2 linked regions of the Colwellia sp. M166 genome follow. The protein of the gene in region 2 interacts with the protein of the main gene of each other region in a pairwise test. Links are inferred from orthologs where the notes say so. Each region holds a gene or a part of one and is shown on either strand. Other genes may lie near its edges. The genes, in order: FGD67_RS13640 and mrcB.

Evidence for each region.
Region 1: the proteins of mrcB (region 2) and FGD67_RS13640 interact in binary tests that used the Escherichia coli proteins (3 or more experiments, as listed by UniProt). The link is inferred for Colwellia sp. M166 from one-to-one orthologs.

Annotation. Positions count from the first base shown.
Region 1 is NZ_CP040755.1:2,993,822-2,998,548, reverse strand. The notes cover bases 1,853-4,727. They hold FGD67_RS13640 (penicillin-binding protein 2), read right to left. Parts: upstream 4,232-4,727; coding sequence 2,474-4,231; downstream 1,853-2,473. Other genes in these bases: rsmH (16S rRNA (cytosine(1402)-N(4))-methyltransferase RsmH), read right to left, coding at 4,583-4,727; ftsL (cell division protein FtsL), read right to left, coding at 4,253-4,567; FGD67_RS13645 (UDP-N-acetylmuramoyl-L-alanyl-D-glutamate--2,6-diaminopimelate ligase), read right to left, coding at 1,853-2,481. In the rest of the region: murF (UDP-N-acetylmuramoyl-tripeptide--D-alanyl-D-alanine ligase), read right to left, coding at 1-886; more of FGD67_RS13645, read right to left, coding at 883-1,852. UniProt on the Escherichia coli protein: Essential cell division protein that catalyzes cross-linking of the peptidoglycan cell wall at the division septum. Required for localization of FtsN.
Region 2 is NZ_CP040755.1:3,275,866-3,288,110, reverse strand. What follows is about bases 4,883-7,903. They hold mrcB (penicillin-binding protein 1B), read right to left. Parts: upstream 7,565-7,903; coding sequence 5,201-7,564; downstream 4,883-5,200. Other genes in these bases: miaA (tRNA (adenosine(37)-N6)-dimethylallyltransferase MiaA), read left to right, coding at 7,804-7,903; dolP (division/outer membrane stress-associated lipid-binding lipoprotein), read left to right, coding at 4,883-5,063. Also shown: FGD67_RS14845 (glutathione S-transferase family protein), read left to right, coding at 24-677; rsmI (16S rRNA (cytidine(1402)-2'-O)-methyltransferase), read right to left, coding at 704-1,555; FGD67_RS14835 (penicillin-binding protein activator), read left to right, coding at 1,541-3,496; FGD67_RS14830 (YraN family protein), read left to right, coding at 3,483-3,857; FGD67_RS14825 (phosphoheptose isomerase), read left to right, coding at 3,899-4,489; more of dolP, read left to right, coding at 4,491-4,882; more of miaA, read left to right, coding at 7,904-8,712; FGD67_RS14805 (aldehyde dehydrogenase family protein), read right to left, coding at 8,895-10,415; FGD67_RS14800 (AraC family transcriptional regulator), read left to right, coding at 10,536-11,447; ATP-dependent helicase HrpB, read right to left, coding at 11,458-12,245. UniProt on the Escherichia coli protein: Cell wall formation. Synthesis of cross-linked peptidoglycan from the lipid intermediates.

The sequences.
Region 1 (4,727 bases), 290 kb from region 2 along the record:
CTAAAGCTATGGTTGCTGCAGCGACCGCATTACAAACGTTGTGATGACCTGGTACTGTCAATTCAATATAGGTACTGCCTATCGGAGTGGTTAATTTGAAACTCGCACAACCGTTATCATCTAAAACTTCCTGATGGCTATAACAATCAGCTATTCCCTCACAGGAAAAACGTTGCACTTTTTTATCTGCTAAACGCCATTGCCATTTATCAAGCCATGGATTATTTTCAGCAAATATAGCGACGCCATTAGCACTTAACCCGGAAAATATTTCGCCTTTTGCCCGAGCAACACCAGATAAATCGCCAAACCCTTCTAAGTGTGCGGCAGCAATATTGTTAATAATGGCAACATCTGGTTTTACTAAGCCTGAGGTATAGGCAATTTCACCAATGTGGTTTGCACCTAACTCAACAACAGCAAAGTCATGCTTTTCTTCTAAACGTAATAAGGTAAGTGGTACACCAATATCATTATTAAAATTACCTTGAGTTGCTAAAACATTACCTAAACGACTTAACACTGCGGCAACCATTTCTTTTACCGTGGTTTTGCCACTACTACCGGTAATTGCAACCGTTTTTGGGGCAACTTTTGCTTTCACATACGCGGCAATTTGACCTAAGGCTTGATGTGTATCGGCAACTACCACTTGTGCCATTGCAATCTCATCATAAAATTGTTGAACAATAACAGCGCTACAGCCTTGCTCACTGGCTTGCTTAACAAATTTATGACCATCAAAATTTGGCCCTTGTAATGCTAAAAAAACATCGCCAGCATTTAAGGCCCGGCTGTCAGTACTAATAGCATTTATCGTTAAGTTCTCGCCAAACAATTGACCATCAACCGCTTGCGTAAGTTCAGTTAACGTTAGCGCGATCATAGCATCACCTCTGTTGTATAAAACCCACGAACCACTGCGCGTTCATCATAATGATGCTTTTCAGCCCCCATGATGATGTAATCTTCATGACCTTTACCGGCACAAAGAATGACATCATTGGCCTGTGCCTTCTGTAATGTGCTTAATATAGCGCTCTTTCTATCTAAGATTTTTTCAGCGCACTCTGGCTGGCGTAAACCAGCAATGATATCGGCAGCTATTGCTTCAGGCGCTTCACTACGCGGGTTGTCATTAGTAATAATAATATGATCCGCTTTGTCTTCAGCAACCTTTGCCATCAAAGCACGCTTGCCAACATCGCGGTCGCCACCACAGCCAAAAACTAGCCATAGTTTACCCTGACAATGTAAACGGCAAGCATCTAAAGCACTCGCCAAAGCATCAGGGGTATGGGCATAATCAACAACCGTTGTCGGTTTACCAACAGATGAAAAGGCTTCCATACGACCAATAATCGGTACAAGTTGCCTAATTGCGTTAGCAATCATACTCAGAGCAATGTTTTCAACCATTAATACCGCGATAGCAGCGAGGAGGTTTTCGACATTAAAATTACCTAACAACTGACTGCGAATTTGGCACTGGCCCTGCTCGGTATTTAACGTAAAACTTACCCCATCCACATGGTGTTTTATATCAAGTGCTTGGACAAAGTGGCTATAGCTGCTAATATTTTCCCCACGACCATACACCACTACAGTTTGTATTTCAGGCCAATGTTCTAGCCAATTGCGCCCTTGGCTATCATCACCATTAATCACCGCAACTTGCTGACTATCACCGGTAAATATTTGTTTTTTCGCGTCAGCATAAGCCGACATAGTGTGATGATAATCTAAATGATCTCGCGTTAAATTAGTAAATACTGCGGTGTTGAATAAAGCGGCGCTAACGCGTTTTTGCGCTAACGCATGCGATGAAACTTCCATCGCAACATCGGTGATATCTTGGGTATTAAACAATGCCAATAGCTGATGTAACTCTGTTGCACCTGGGGTGGTGTTATCAATACTTTTTAAACTGGCAAGCTTGCCAGCACCATTGGTACCAATAACCGCACAGTTTTTCTGACAATAGTCTAATAAATTAGCAATAATTTGACTGGTGCTGGTTTTACCATTGGTACCGGTAATACCAATAATATTCATCGATTGTTGAGGTGCGCCATAAAAGGCTTTAGCAACATTAAATAAGTCTTGATTCAGCTGAAAATAATTCAATATCGCAATGGCGTCTGTATCTGTCTGCTGTAACCAAGTCAGTTTTCCATGTGCTGATGGCTCAGTCGTTTCTTGTATTATCATTGCACAATTGGCAGCAAGCGCTTGGGCAATATATTCACGTCCATCACGTAAGCTACCCATAACGGCACAAAACACATCGCCAGGCTTAATCGTTCGCGTATCATTAACCAAGTCAGCAGTAGTCGCATCAGTTTGAAACAGCTGAGAAAACTTGGCTTTAAGTTGAGTTAAATCATGGTGATTCAAGCTAATGCTAGCACGCTTTAATACCGCTTCAATGGCAGCAAAATTTCTTGGTTGATTAGAAACGCGTAAAGCGTGATCAAACATGGTCACGCTCCTTGGGTAGGTTTTCTGTTTTTGGCTCTGCCGTTACAACGGTTACTTTGGTATTGGCATCTGGCGCTACATTGAGCAGCCGCAGCGTGCCTTTCATAATACGGGAAAAAACTGGCGCAGCAACTTCCCCCCCGTGATATAAATCACCACCGGGGTCATCAATCACCACCACCACAGCAATCTCAGGATCTGATATCGGTGCTACACCGGCAAATAAACCGACATAATCATTACCATAACCACCGGCAAAGGCTTTAATCGCCGTACCACTTTTACCACCAACACGGTAACCGTCTATTTTTGCAACGGTATAGTGTTCATTAACGACGTGTTCAAGCATGTCTAATACATTTTGACTATTTTCTGCAGAAAAAATACGTTCAGCATTTTTCTTGACCTGTTCTTGTGGGTCTTGCTTTAAAATCGTTAACGGTATTTTCATACCGCCATTAGCTAATATGGTATAAAAACGCGCCAACTGAATTGGGGTAATAGCAACACCGTGACCCCAAGACAATGTCGCTAATTCAAATTTTGACCAACGCGCTCTATCGTGCATCATGCCTGAACTTTCACCGACAAGTCCGGTACCGGTTTCTTCAGAAAATCCTGCATCAAAAAACTTATCAATTAAATAATCTTTGGGTACCGATAATGCCAACTTAGTCGTGCCCATATTTGAAGAGTGCACCAATAACTCAGCTAAAGTTATTTTTCCGAGGTAGCGCGGATCAGAAACTCGACTACCACCTAATCGCATCCAGCCTGGGTAAGTATCAATGATGCTATCTTTTTTTACGCTACCAAATTCCAGTGCAGTTAAAACCGTCAATGGCTTCACACTTGAACCGGGTTCATAGATATCAGTAATAGCGCGATTACGAAAACGGTGAATTGCTACACCCGAACGGTTGTTTGGGTTATATGATGGACTATTCACCAAAGCTAATACCTCACCAGTATTCACATTGGTAACAACAGCGGACCCTGATGTTGCCTTAAACGCTTTCACTGCGCCTTTGAGTTCACGATAAGCAAGTGCTTGAATACGTTGATCAATGCTCAAGGTTATTTCTTTAGGTGGCGTAGAGGCTTTGACTGATAAAATCTCTATCTTTCGACCTTTAGCGTCTTTACGATATTGTTTTTCACCATCTTCTCCAGTTAGCAACTGGTCATAAACCCGCTCAATGCCTTCAATACCTTTGTCATCAACATTAGTAAAGCCGACAACATGGGCACTTATTTCACCCGCAGGATAAAAACGCTTAGATTCTTTACGTAAATGAATGCCTGGAATTTTTAATTCGCGAATATAATTAGCCATCGCCGGTGCGACTTTACGTTCAATGTAAACAAAGCGTTTAGTCGGGTTTTTAGTAATTCTCACTTGTAGTTTTTTAACATCTTGACCTAGTACATCAGCCAAAGCTTGCCAATGCTTTTTCATTGATAAAGCATTGCTATCAAAAATAATTTTAGGATCCGCCCACACTGTTTCTACCGGTACACTGATCGCTAATTCATGGCCATTACGATCGACAATGGAGCCCCGTTGTACGGTTTTAGTATTGGTACGAAGTGAGCGGTTATCACCTTGCTTTTTCAGCATGTCAGGTTCAAACACTTGAATATATGCAGTACGAGCCATTAAACCAGCATAAATCAGCACAACAGCACCTAGCACAACGTAAAAACGCCATACTACTGTGTTCGGATTATATTGTGCTGGTTTTTTCATAGCCCTACTCGTGCTAAAAATTTATGGTAATTTAATAATAATTTCAGAGCTGGCATCTGGCCTTGTCATATTCAGCTGTTTTTCTGCATTGCTTTCGATGGCACTATGCTCTGCCAAGCTATTTTGCTCTAATAATAAATTACGCCATTCATTTTCTAAGCCATCACGTTCAGTTAATAACACTTCAATTTTACTGGTGGTTTGCCGATTCAAGTGAGTAAAGTAAATGACTGAAAACGCTGATAGCAATACTAATAATAAAATGCCATATATAGCGAGATGGCGCCGAATGTCCTGCCAAATATCAAGTACTAACACCACTTTCTTGGTTGCCATACTAAAGCACCGTAATTAGCGCGCTAACCTTTGCGCAACACGAAGTACCGAGCTGCGAGAACGCACATTTTCTTCAACTTCATCTTTGCTGGGTTTTAACTTACGTCCAACTAAACTTAAATTCTTGCCTTTATTTAATTCTTCTTCACTAATTGGCATG
Region 2 (12,245 bases):
AAAACATGAAATGGAGCGTATTTATGATAGAACTTTGGCATTGCCATAATACCCGTTCACTGCGCGTATTATGGGCTTTAGAAGAGATGCAGCTTGAATATAAACTACACTCATTGCCCTTCCCACCGCGCTTTTTAGCAAAAGAATATTTAACAATTAACCCGTTAGGTACTGTGCCATTCCTAAAAGATGGTGATACTACGCTAACCGAGTCGAGTGCGATGCTGCTCTATCTTGCTGAACGCTGCCCCCATCATGACTTAAGCGTGCCAGTAACACACCCGGAATATGGCGATTATTTGAATTGGTTATTTTCTAGTGATGCCACACTGACTTTTCCACAAACCTTAGTGTTAAGGTACAGCCAATTTGAGCAACCTGAACGCCAACAATCACAAGTTGTTAAAGACTATGCCATTTGGTTTTTAGCACGTTTAAAACGCTTAAATATCCACTTAGAAAACAAGCACTATTTAGTAGACAATAAATTTACCATTGCTGATGTCAGCGTAGGTTATGCACTTTATTTAGGGGAATTATTGGGTTTAGCAAAGCAGTATCAACCACAAACACTGGCTTATTTGCAAAGACTAAAGAACAGAGCAAGCTTTATGGCAATTAAAGATATAGGCCAAGAAATCAGTAATTACACCATAAAGCCGGTTGATATAGGCTAACGCGCTATGTTTTCATAGCAAAGGCTCTAAGCTTTCATAGCCAGCGCATAGTCATACAGAGCGTTTTTCTTCACGCCATGAATTTCCGCCGCTATAGCGCAAGCTCTTTTAGGTTTCATCTCGGTTAAGAGTAACTTCAATGTTGCCACAACATGCGCAGGAATGTCATTAGGGTCAATTTTTTTCCCTTCAATGATCAGTACCATTTCACCTTTGAGTTGATTTGGGTCGGCTTGTAAAAAAGTTAATAAATTATCAGCGGTATCAGAATGAATAGTTTCAAAGGTTTTGGTTAATTCACGTGCCATCACCACATAACGCTCACCGCCAAGGGTTTTAACAATATCTTCAACGGTATCAATAGCGCGACGCGGTGCATCATAAAACACTAAGGTACGCGTTTCGTTCGCCAAATCATTTAATGTTGCTTGTCTGGCGCCTGATTTTGATGGTAGAAAACCTTCAAAAGTAAAACGATCTGTCGGTAAACCGGCAACTGAAAGCGCAGCAATAGCAGCACATGCACCGGGAATTGGCGAAACATTTAAACCTTGTTGACGGCAATGACGTACTAAATGAAAACCTGGATCGCTGATCAATGGCGTACCGGCATCCGACACTAAGGCAATACTTTTACCTTCCTTTAATAAAGCGGCTATTTGTTCTTGGCGTTGACGCTCGTTATGGTCATGCATCGACATAGTTTTATTTTTAATGGCAAATGCTGATAACAATCGTTGAGTATGCCGCGTATCTTCACAGGCTATAATATCAACCTGTTCGAGTATATCTCGCGCCCGTTGACTAATATCACCAAGGTTACCGATAGGTGTGGCAACTATGTATAAGGTGCTAGGCTGAATTTGAGAATCCGACATTTTAAAAATACTTGTGTTGAGACTGAAGAGGATGAAGTTTATTATAAAGCACTATTAAAAAGTATGGATTTATTAACTTTGACACTCACTAAATGGTTTTCATCACATAAAAGTCGCTTATGTGCACTAGCAACGGTCGCTATTTTAACTAGCTGCTCAACAACTCAGCTAAATAAACCAGCAAAGTCATCAGTAAAAAAAACGGATGTTATCCAAACGCTTGAAACCGCATTAACGGCAGAGCAACTGGTTGCAAATGCATCGGTGCAGATGTCATCAAACGAAAATGACGCCGCAGTGACTTCGCTACTAACGGCCAGTGAGCTATATTTAATCGAAGCCAAAGCACACCAAGCACTTTGGTTAGTGAAACAACTTAATGCCTTGGCTGAAGCCCCACAGCAGCAATATCAATTAGCGGTCATAGAAGCCAAAAGCTTATTGGCTTTAGAAAAGCAACAAAAAGCTTATCAAGCACTGAATAGCGCCAATAATATCAAAGAACAGTCTCAACTTACTCATGGCCTAGATTATTATCAAACCCTTGCAAGCGTACAAAGTCAAAGAAATTTACCCATTGCCGCACTTGAGGCCAACTTACACGCTTTTGCTAAAAACTCAACAGCAAGCACTGATGATATTGAGATGATTTGGCAGCAACTTTGCCAGTTATCACCTTGGCAGCATCAACAGCTAGTTAAAATGTCGCCACCCAACATTAAAGGTTGGAGTAAGTTACTCACTTTTGCCAATAAGTTTGGTGATGACGACACTCGCTTCAAGCGTTATTTAAGTCAATGGCAAAGAGAATTCAAAACCCATCCTGCACAGCACATTGTTACTAACTTAAACCAACAACAGCCAACACTGAGCAATGAGTTTGAGCATGTTGCCGTTATTATTCCACTGTCTGGTAAGCAAGAACGTGCCGGTAAAGTTGCTCAGCAAGGCATACTTGCTGCGTACAATATCAACAGCGGTAAAACCTTACACTTTATCGATTCAGCAACACTGGACATGACCACATTAAGCGCAACGCTAACCGAGCTAAGCATCGACTATGTGATTGGCCCATTATTAAAAGAGAATGTAACAAGCTACTTAGCACAAACTGAAATTACACTACCAACATTATTGCTTAACCTGCCTGAAGAGGTTAACTTGCTGCCACATCAAGTTGCCTTATCAATGCGACCAGAAGATGAGGCAATGCAAGCGGCTACAACGCTTAGTCGTCAACATTATCAACAGCCTCTTATTTTAAGCCATCAAGACAATGCTAGCCGCCGTATCGCGCAAACATTCAGCCAACAATGGCAGCACATTACGGGCCAAACGCCAGAGATGGTGTTTTTTAATAATGACGCAAAAATGCAAAATCAACTGCAAGCAAGTCTTGGCGTCGACTTAAGCCAACAAAGAACCAAAGAGCTTAATAGGCATATTAAATACTCAATTAAGAGCGAACTACGTAATCGTCGCGATATCGATATGATTTACGTGGTTGGCTTACCGCTAGAGACAAAATTATTAAAACCTTATATCGACGTAAATATCAGCCCATTTGCTGATTTAATTCCGGTATATGCTAGTTCTCGCAGTCACAGCACTAAAATAGATAAAAGTGATAATCGTGATTTATCCGGTTTAATCTTTACTGAAATGCCTTGGCAGTTAAAAAGTAAGCTACAAAATAAAGCTTTAGTAGCACAAGCAAAAAAATTATGGCCTAACCGCAGTGATAGCTTACAAACCATATTTGCTATGGGATTTGATAGTTTAGCCTTAGTCGATAAAATTTCTGCGATGCAAAATAAAACTTATGTCCGTCATTATGGTCAAACTGGCATATTACAACTTGGCAGTGATAATATTTTGAAGCGTAGCTTAATTTGGGGTAAATATAGTCGTAGTAAGGTGCAAGAAATTGCTATGGACTAATAAAACCAATACCGTCACCACGGGGAAAAATAGTGAGCAATTAGCCGCGCGCTATTTAACCCAGCAGGGTTTATTATTACGAAGCTGTAATTTTCAAAACCGCCGTGGTGAAATTGATTTAATTATGACTGAGCATGACATTTGGGTGTTTGTTGAAGTGAAATACCGCAAAAATTCACACTTTGGTGGTGCTTTAGCTGCGGTATCAGTAAAAAAACAGCAAAAAATTAAACAATGTGCTGAATTTTATCTGCAACAAGCAGGATTAAATGAATATAATACCCCTTGCCGATTCGATGTTATCGCCATGCAAGGTGACATTAACAACCCAGAAATTACTTGGCTTAAAAATGCCTTTTAATCAATGCCTTTACGAAATGAGACAACGGAGCTAATTCCACCATGTTAGAACGGATAAAAAGTAATTTTACCGAGAGCATACAAACAAAAATTGCCGCCAGCGAATTATTGGCTGGACCAATAGAGCAAGCAGGCATGACCATGGTACAAAGCCTATTAGCCGGCAATAAAATATTAGCCTGTGGCAATGGTGGTTCAGCCGGTGATGCACAGCATTTCTCTGCTGAATTATTAAATCGTTACGAAACCGAACGTCCGCCATTACCCGCTATAGCGCTCACAACTGACAGTTCAACCATTACTTCAATTGGTAATGACTATCATTTTGATGAAATTTTTTCCAAGCAAGTACGTGCATTAGGTAACAATGGTGATGTGCTACTGGCTATTTCAACTAGCGGTAATTCGCGTAATGTTATTAAAGCTATTGAGACCGCAGTATCACGTGACATGCCTATTATCGCCTTAACCGGCGGTGATGGTGGCGATATTGCGGGGCTATTAGGTGAAAATGATGTTGAGATTCGTGTGCCTTCAAGCCGAACCGCACGTATTCAAGAAGTACATTTAGTGGTTATTCATTGTTTATGTGACATTATAGATACTACACTATTTCCGCAATCTGAGGGTTAATATGTCGATAAAATCAATTATCAGCACACTTGCTTTAGCAGCCCTGCTGCAAGGCTGTGTTGCTGCTGCTGTCGTTGGTGTGGTCGGTGGCGCAAGTGTCGCAACTGATAATCGCTCTTTGGGTAATCAAATAGACGATCAGAAAATTGAACTCGATGCCCATGCCAATATAGCGAATAGCGAGGCCTTAAAAAACAACACTAATTTGCATGTTGTCAGTGTTAATGGCAGCGTACTGGTTGTTGGACAAGCGCCTAATAGTTATTTACGCGACCAAGCGATAAAAGCGATTAATGACGTTAATGGTGTCAACCAACTTCACAACCAAATTCGTGTTAGTAATACCACGTCTTTTACCACAAAAACCAACGACGTTTGGCTAACATCAAAAGTAAAAGCCGCGTTATTTGGCAATGAAGAACTCGACTCGAGTAACATTAAAGTCGTGACAGAAAATGGCGAAGTGTTTCTTATGGGGTTAATTACTAAAGCTCAAGCCGCCATTGCCGTTGATATTGCACGTAATGTTGGCGGCGTTAACCGAGTATTTAAAATTTTCGAATACTTAAAATAATCCCTTTCAAAGAGCATACACTAGGCAGATAAAACAAAAAAGCAAATCCCTGATTTGCTTTTTTTATATCACCAAGTCCTTAATTTTAAGACTAACATTAGCTCTCATTAACGTTTGTTGTTTTGTATCTAGCTTAGTTATTCACTAAACAGCCTTTCAAGCCACGACTTCTTCTTTTGTTGATTAGGATCCTGTTCGCACTGGGTTTCATATATCAAGCCGGTAGTCACCGCTGGTAGTAACTGCGAATTATCACAGGCTTCTACCACTGCCCGGCCACTTTTATTATCAAAGCGTACTAATTCAATACTGGCTGGGACATTAACTTGCCGACTCTGAGCGTCAATTTTATTCATAAAATCAGCAAATAATACCAATGCACCACTACTACCGGTTAATTTTGTTGGCTTGTTATCGTCTCGACCTAACCAAGCAGTGACTAAAGTATTATTATCATAGCCAACAAACCAGCTGTCTCTTTGATCATTGGTGGTGCCGGTTTTTCCTGCTACGTCTGTACCTTTAAGGCGCCAAGTTAACGAGCGAGCGGTACCTGAAGTCGTGACCTTATTTAATGCAAAATCGAGTAAGTAAGCCGCTTGTGTGGAAATAATTTGCTGATCTAGTGCTTGAAATTGCCATAAGGTTTCACCACGAGCACTAACAATACGCTCGATTGCATGAGATTTTTCAGCGACACCATGATTAGCAATCGGCAAGTAAAGTTGGCTTATTTGTACTGGCGACATATTTAATGCCCCCAGTAACATAGAAGGTCGAGTAACAATATCGTCTTGATAACCCAATAAATGTATCGCTTTCGCGACATTATCTAAACCTAATTGCATGCCAAGATTTACCGTCGGCACATTAAGGCTTGAGACCAGTGCATCAATTAAATGTACTTGGCCGCGATATTTACCATCATAATTTTTCGGCTGCCAAGCTTGCCCACCTGCATTAGCAAGTGTGATAGCTCTATCTTCAATGATACTAGCTAAATTAAAGCGCTGATAACGTTCCAACGCCGCAAGATATACCGCAGGTTTAATTAACGAGCCAATAGGTCGTTGAGCATGCAATGCTCGATTAAACCCAGCATAACCCGCTTCTTTGCCGCCAGCTAAAGCCCGAATACCGCCTGACTTTACATCTGAGATCACCATAGCAACCTGTAATTCAGAGCCTGATTTTTCTTCTAAACTCGGTAATTGCTGGTCAATACTGGCTTGTAAAGCTAACTGTTGATTAATTGAAAAACGGGTAAACACCCGTACACCCGATTGTTGCTGGTATTCTGATAAGTGTCGTGACAGTTCGGCTTTAACTAATTGCAAATACGCTGGAAACTTTTGTTGCTGTACTCGTCGTTTTTTTCTGATCGATAAAGGCGACTCAACCGCCCGTTCAAACTCATGCCGAGAAATAATTTCTTCTTGATACATTAAGCGCAAGACTAGGTCTCGTCGCTTAGTTGTGCGCTCGGGAAAACGCCAAGGATCATAATAACTAGGTCCTTTAACTTGGCCAATAATCATCGCCATTTGTTCAGAATTAAGGGATTGGATAGACTTACCAAAGTAGAAGTCTGCTGCCAAGCCAAAGCCGTAAATACCATTGGCGTAATGTTGTCCTAGGTACACCTCATTAATATAGGCTTCTAATAACTGATCTTTGCTGTATCGATATTCCAAAATTAGCGCCATGATGGCTTCATTAGCTTTGCGCCATAAGGTTTTCTCTCTGGTTAGAAACATATTTTTAACCAGTTGCTGCGTTAAGGTACTACCGCCTTGTACTGTGCGACCCGCTCTTAAATTTTGGTAAAGTGCCCGCAAAATACCGAATGGTGAAACGCCATGATGAAAATAGAAATCTCGGTCTTCGATGAGTAATAACGTATCCAACAACTTTTCAGGCACGGTTTGTAAAGACACTAATACCCGATCTTCTTTGCTTTCAGGTAAAATTCTATCCAATAAAAGGGGTTCTAATCGTAGCTGCGAAACATGTTCATTATTACGATACAAGGCTTGGACTTTACCATTAGCAAGGTCAATGGTGATTTCTTGCGCGGGCTCAATTCCACCACCAAAATCAAAAGCACGACGATAAATAATCGCTCGACTTTTTGACAAAGCAAACTCACCCGGACGTTGAGCCTTGGTCACTTTTTTATAACGATTGGCAATTAAAGCTTGTTTCAAATTGGTCAGTGCTAACTTACTGCCAATACTATATTCTTCAACCGCACCGTAAACCTGCACGGGTACTTGCCAGCGCTGACCTTCAAACTTATCACGCACTTTACCATCAAGATAAATACTGTAAATAAACAGCATAAACATCAGTAAAACACTCATTTTAACCGTAAACCAAAATGACCAACGCAACAGTCGTTTTACTCGACTATTAGCCATTTTCTCAGAAATTTTTGCATTTTCTGGCTTAGCCTTACGTGTTTTTTTTGTCGATGTTTGAGAAGTTTTTTTTGCCGCCATATTTGATTAAATTGCCTCTAAGCTACATGAAAGTCGTGATCTTAATCGCACTAACACTATATCACTAATGATATATTTTAATGGCTAAAATTAACCAAAAACAGCATAAGCCACAAGCATAGTGATAAATTTAACGATATAATTCAGGCTTTATTTTAGCTCATAGCAATCGGACTAATGACTTGCTCACCTAGTAAGAATTACTTAATCCGTTTGGTATCAATACCCATAGGTTATTTATGTCAGCTTTTAACATGCTAGTAGTACTTGGCTCAACAGCATCAGGTAAAACTAAACTGGCAGTAGCATTGGCCCAAATGCTAAATGGCGAGATTATCTCCGCTGACTCTCGGCAAGTATATCGTGGTTTGGACATTGGTAGTGGTAAAGACCTCGATGAATACCAAAATGTTAAACATCACTTAATTGATATTGTCGATCCTGGTTATGAATATAGTATTTTCGATTTTCAACAAAACGTTATTGACGCCTACCAAGAAATTACCAATAAAAATAAGCTTGCTATTATGGCCGGTGGCTCGGCACTTTATGTTGACTCGATACTCAAAGGCTATCGACTGATTGAAGTGCCAGAAAATAAAGCGCTTAGAGCTTCATTAGCAATACTTTCTCATGATGATTTAGTGATTAAATTACAACAACTTAAGCCAAATCTACATAATACTACGGATCTTATTGAACGTGATCGACTCGTGCGCGCTATTGAAATAGCACAAGGCGAACATGACGCACAAGACAACAGCAATGATTTTCCCGATTTAAAGCCGCTAATATTTGCCATAAAATGGCCAAGAGAGGTTATTCGCCAACGCATTACCCAACGTTTACAAGAGCGGATGACGCAAGGATTAATTGAGGAAGTAGCGCAACTACACGCGCAAGGCGTAAGTTGGGAAACCTTATATTTTTATGGTTTAGAGTATCGATTTATTGCTCAGTATTTACAAGGAAAGTTAAGTAAAAACGATTGCTTTCAAAAGCTCAATTCAGCCATCCATCAATTCTCAAAAAAACAAGATACTTGGCTGCGCCGATTAGAACGCAATAGTTCTAAAATTCATTGGCTAGACGGCGATAAAGATGTCCTTGCACAAGCGATGAAAGTTATCGCACAATTAAGTCGCTAAATTAACTTTAGCGCTCACTAACATTACCGCTGAACACTGACCATTCTATCAGTATTAGATAAGCAAACATGGCACTAATGTTGTTAGCATAGTGCCATATTTGCTAGTCAGTTAAGTATGGATGCTAGCTACAATAGATAAAAAGCTTGTTAGCGAGTAAACCACTCACTCAGCCACTAATGCTAGAAAAAACCTAACGGGTTAACATCATAGCTGACCAATAAATTCTTGGTTTGCTGATAGTGCTCTAGCGCCATTTTATGGGTTTCACGACCAACACCTGACTTTTTATAACCACCAAATGCCGCATGTGCTGGATACAGGTGATAACAGTTAGTCCACACTCGTCCGGCTTGTATTTTGCGTCCCATACGATAGGCTAAATTCATATCGCGTGTCCAAACCCCCGCACCTAAACCAAACTCTGAACTATTGGCCAGCTCAAGTACTTCCGCTTCATCTTTAAAGGTTGAAAGCGAGATCACCGGACCAAAGATTTCTTCTTGGAATACTCGCATATCATTGGTGCCTTTTAACAAAGTCGGTTGAATATAGAAGCCATTTTCATGCTCTCCAGCCAGAGTTTCAACTTCACCACCAAGTAAAACTTCAGCCCCCTCATCACGACCAATAGCGATATAGCGCATAATTTTATCAAACTGTTCTTGAGAAGCTTGTGCCCCCACCATAGTTTCGGTGTCCAACGGGTTACCACGCTTAATCGCTTTAGAGCGTTCAATCACTTTTTCAATAAATTGAGGATAAATATCTTCATGAACAAATACCCGTGATGGACAGGTGCAAACTTCACCTTGATTAAAATAAGCTAGCACCATACCTTCAATACATTTGCTCAAATATTCATCTTCATGATCCATCACATCTTTAAAGAATATATTCGGTGATTTTCCGCCCAACTCAACCGTGGAAGGAATTATATTTTCAGCTGCACATTTCAAAATATGCGAGCCAACCGGCGTTGACCCCGTAAAGGCTATTTTGGCAATTCTAGTACTCGTCGCCAACGCTTGACCTGCTTCTTTACCATAGCCATTAACGATATTTAATACGCCACTAGGCAATAAGTCACCAATAAGCTCAGCTAACACTAAAATTGATGCTGGTGTTTGTTCTGCTGGCTTTAATATTACACAATTCCCCGCCGCTAATGCTGGTGCCAGTTTCCAAGCGGCCATTAATATTGGAAAATTCCACGGAATGATCTGCCCAACCACACCTAAGGGTTCATGAAATTGATAAGAAACGGTATTTTCATCAATATCGCCAATAGAGCCCTCTTGTGCACGTAAACAACCGGCAAAATATCTAAAATGGTCAACCGCTAAAGGAATATCAGCCGCCAAGGTTTCTCGTACGGCTTTACCATTATCCCAAGTTTCAGCTACCGCTAAATAGGTTAAATTTTGCTCAATACGATCGGCGATTTTCAATAAAATGTTCGAACGTTCAGTAACTGATGTTGCACCCCATGCGTCTTTAACCTGATGGGCTGCATCTAGCGCCAGCTCAATGTCTTTATGATTAGAGCGTGGAATTTGACAGAAAACCTGACCATTGACAGGGCTAATATTATCAAAATACTGACCATCACATGGCTCAAGCCACTGGCCACCAATAAAGTTTCCATAGCGTGATTTAAAATTAATGAGTGCGTTTTCTGTTCCCGGTGCTGCATATATCATAAGACTTTCCTCTAGTTGTATTTATAGTTATTTCTGATTACCTTAGTCATGTTGAAAATTTAAACTATGCTATTAATTCAAAAAAGTTGACTGCCAGTACAAATATAAGGCGTGATAATAATGATTAAGGAAACGTTAGCGGCAAAACGCAAAAACCCCAAAGTGTTAGTTGAAAATAAAATTAGCTTTGCAGGGCCTGATACCGAGCTGAGTATTTACGATACTTTTGAGCAAGCAAATCGGGTGCAATTAAGTTCTGATCAACTGCTATTTTGCGGTATGGTGGCAGGTAAAAAAGTGATGCACGACGATCATGCTAACTATGAGAGCGAGTTCCTTCCCCATGAATCTTTTGTTATTGCACCTAATCATCAAGTTGAAATCGATTTTCCTGATGCTAAAATAGATCAGCCAACAACCTGCTTAGCCATTGAAATATCGCTTGAACGGATCGGAAAAATAGTTAACCATATTGAGCAACAAGCACCACTGGATAAAAGCTATGGTCAATGGCAATACCATCATCATTTAGTACATACTCACCATAACGCTCAAACTCAAGCCCTACTGGCTCGCATAGTACAAATTTATACCGAAAATCATCAAGATCGAAATTACATGATTGATTTAGCCATATCTGAATTAACCATTCGTTTACTGCGCCACCAAACACGCGACTTTATTATTGCTCATAGTGAACAAACACCCGATCACAATGGCATGAGCGCCGCCGTGAATTTTATAAACCAAAACTTAGCAACAAACTTGAACATAGAGCAGCTATGCAAGTTGGCATGCATGAGCCGTACTAAGTTCTTTCATCAGTTTAGAGTGCACTTAGGCTGTACTCCTGCGGTGTATCAACAACAAACTCGACTAAAAAAAGCAGCCATGATGATAAAGCAAGGGCAGCAAATCACCCAAGTTTGTTTTGAGCTAGGTTATAATAATCCTAGTCACTTTAGTCGTTGCTTCAAACAATTTTTTAACCTTAGCCCGAGTACTTTTAAACGTCATTATTTAAGCAGCTAAATACCGAGATTTATGTTTTGATATGTCGTTTGGTTTTCCTGGTTGCTTGTGCATTAGCAGGGTCGTCCGGCCAAAAATGCTTTGGATATTGTGCCTTCATATCCTTTTGCACCTCACGATAACTCCCTTGCCAAAAAGCAACCAAGTCTTGTGTCACCTGAATAGGTCGTTTAGCCGGTGAAAGTATTTCAATAATCAAGGGCACAGCACCATTATTTACCTTATCACCAACCGTAGGAGTTTCAGTAACACCATATAGCTCCTGCATAGGTAAAGACACAACAGGGGCTTGTTCTAAACTATAGCGAATAAGACACTTTCGTCCCGTTGGACCAATAAAAAAAGTTGGCGCTATTTGTTCAAACGCTTGCTGTTGTTGATAACTTAATTGGTTCAATAATAGTGCCGAAAAGTCCACTTTTTCGAGTTGTGCTTTCGTCGTAATGTCAGTTAAATAAGGCCCTAACCATTGCTCTAAGTTTGCTAATAAAGCAGCCTCACTTACCTCAGGAAAAAGTAAATGCGTTTGGCTAGTCGTTAGCCAGCGCCAGCGCAATAATAATTGCTGGCTACTATCATCAAATTTTAACCATTGTAGGCCTTTCTTGCGAATTTGCTGACACCAACAGGCGACTAACAGTTCTGCGGCTATTTTTTTGGCGCTATTCTCTTCTTTAACAACTAATGCCCCGATCACTTGATGTTGAGTGGAAATAATGCGGTTAAGTTGTTGATCAAACTGTAAATGGGTTTTGCTTTGTGTTTTAACTACGCCCCAAGCCATTGCTTGTGACAAAT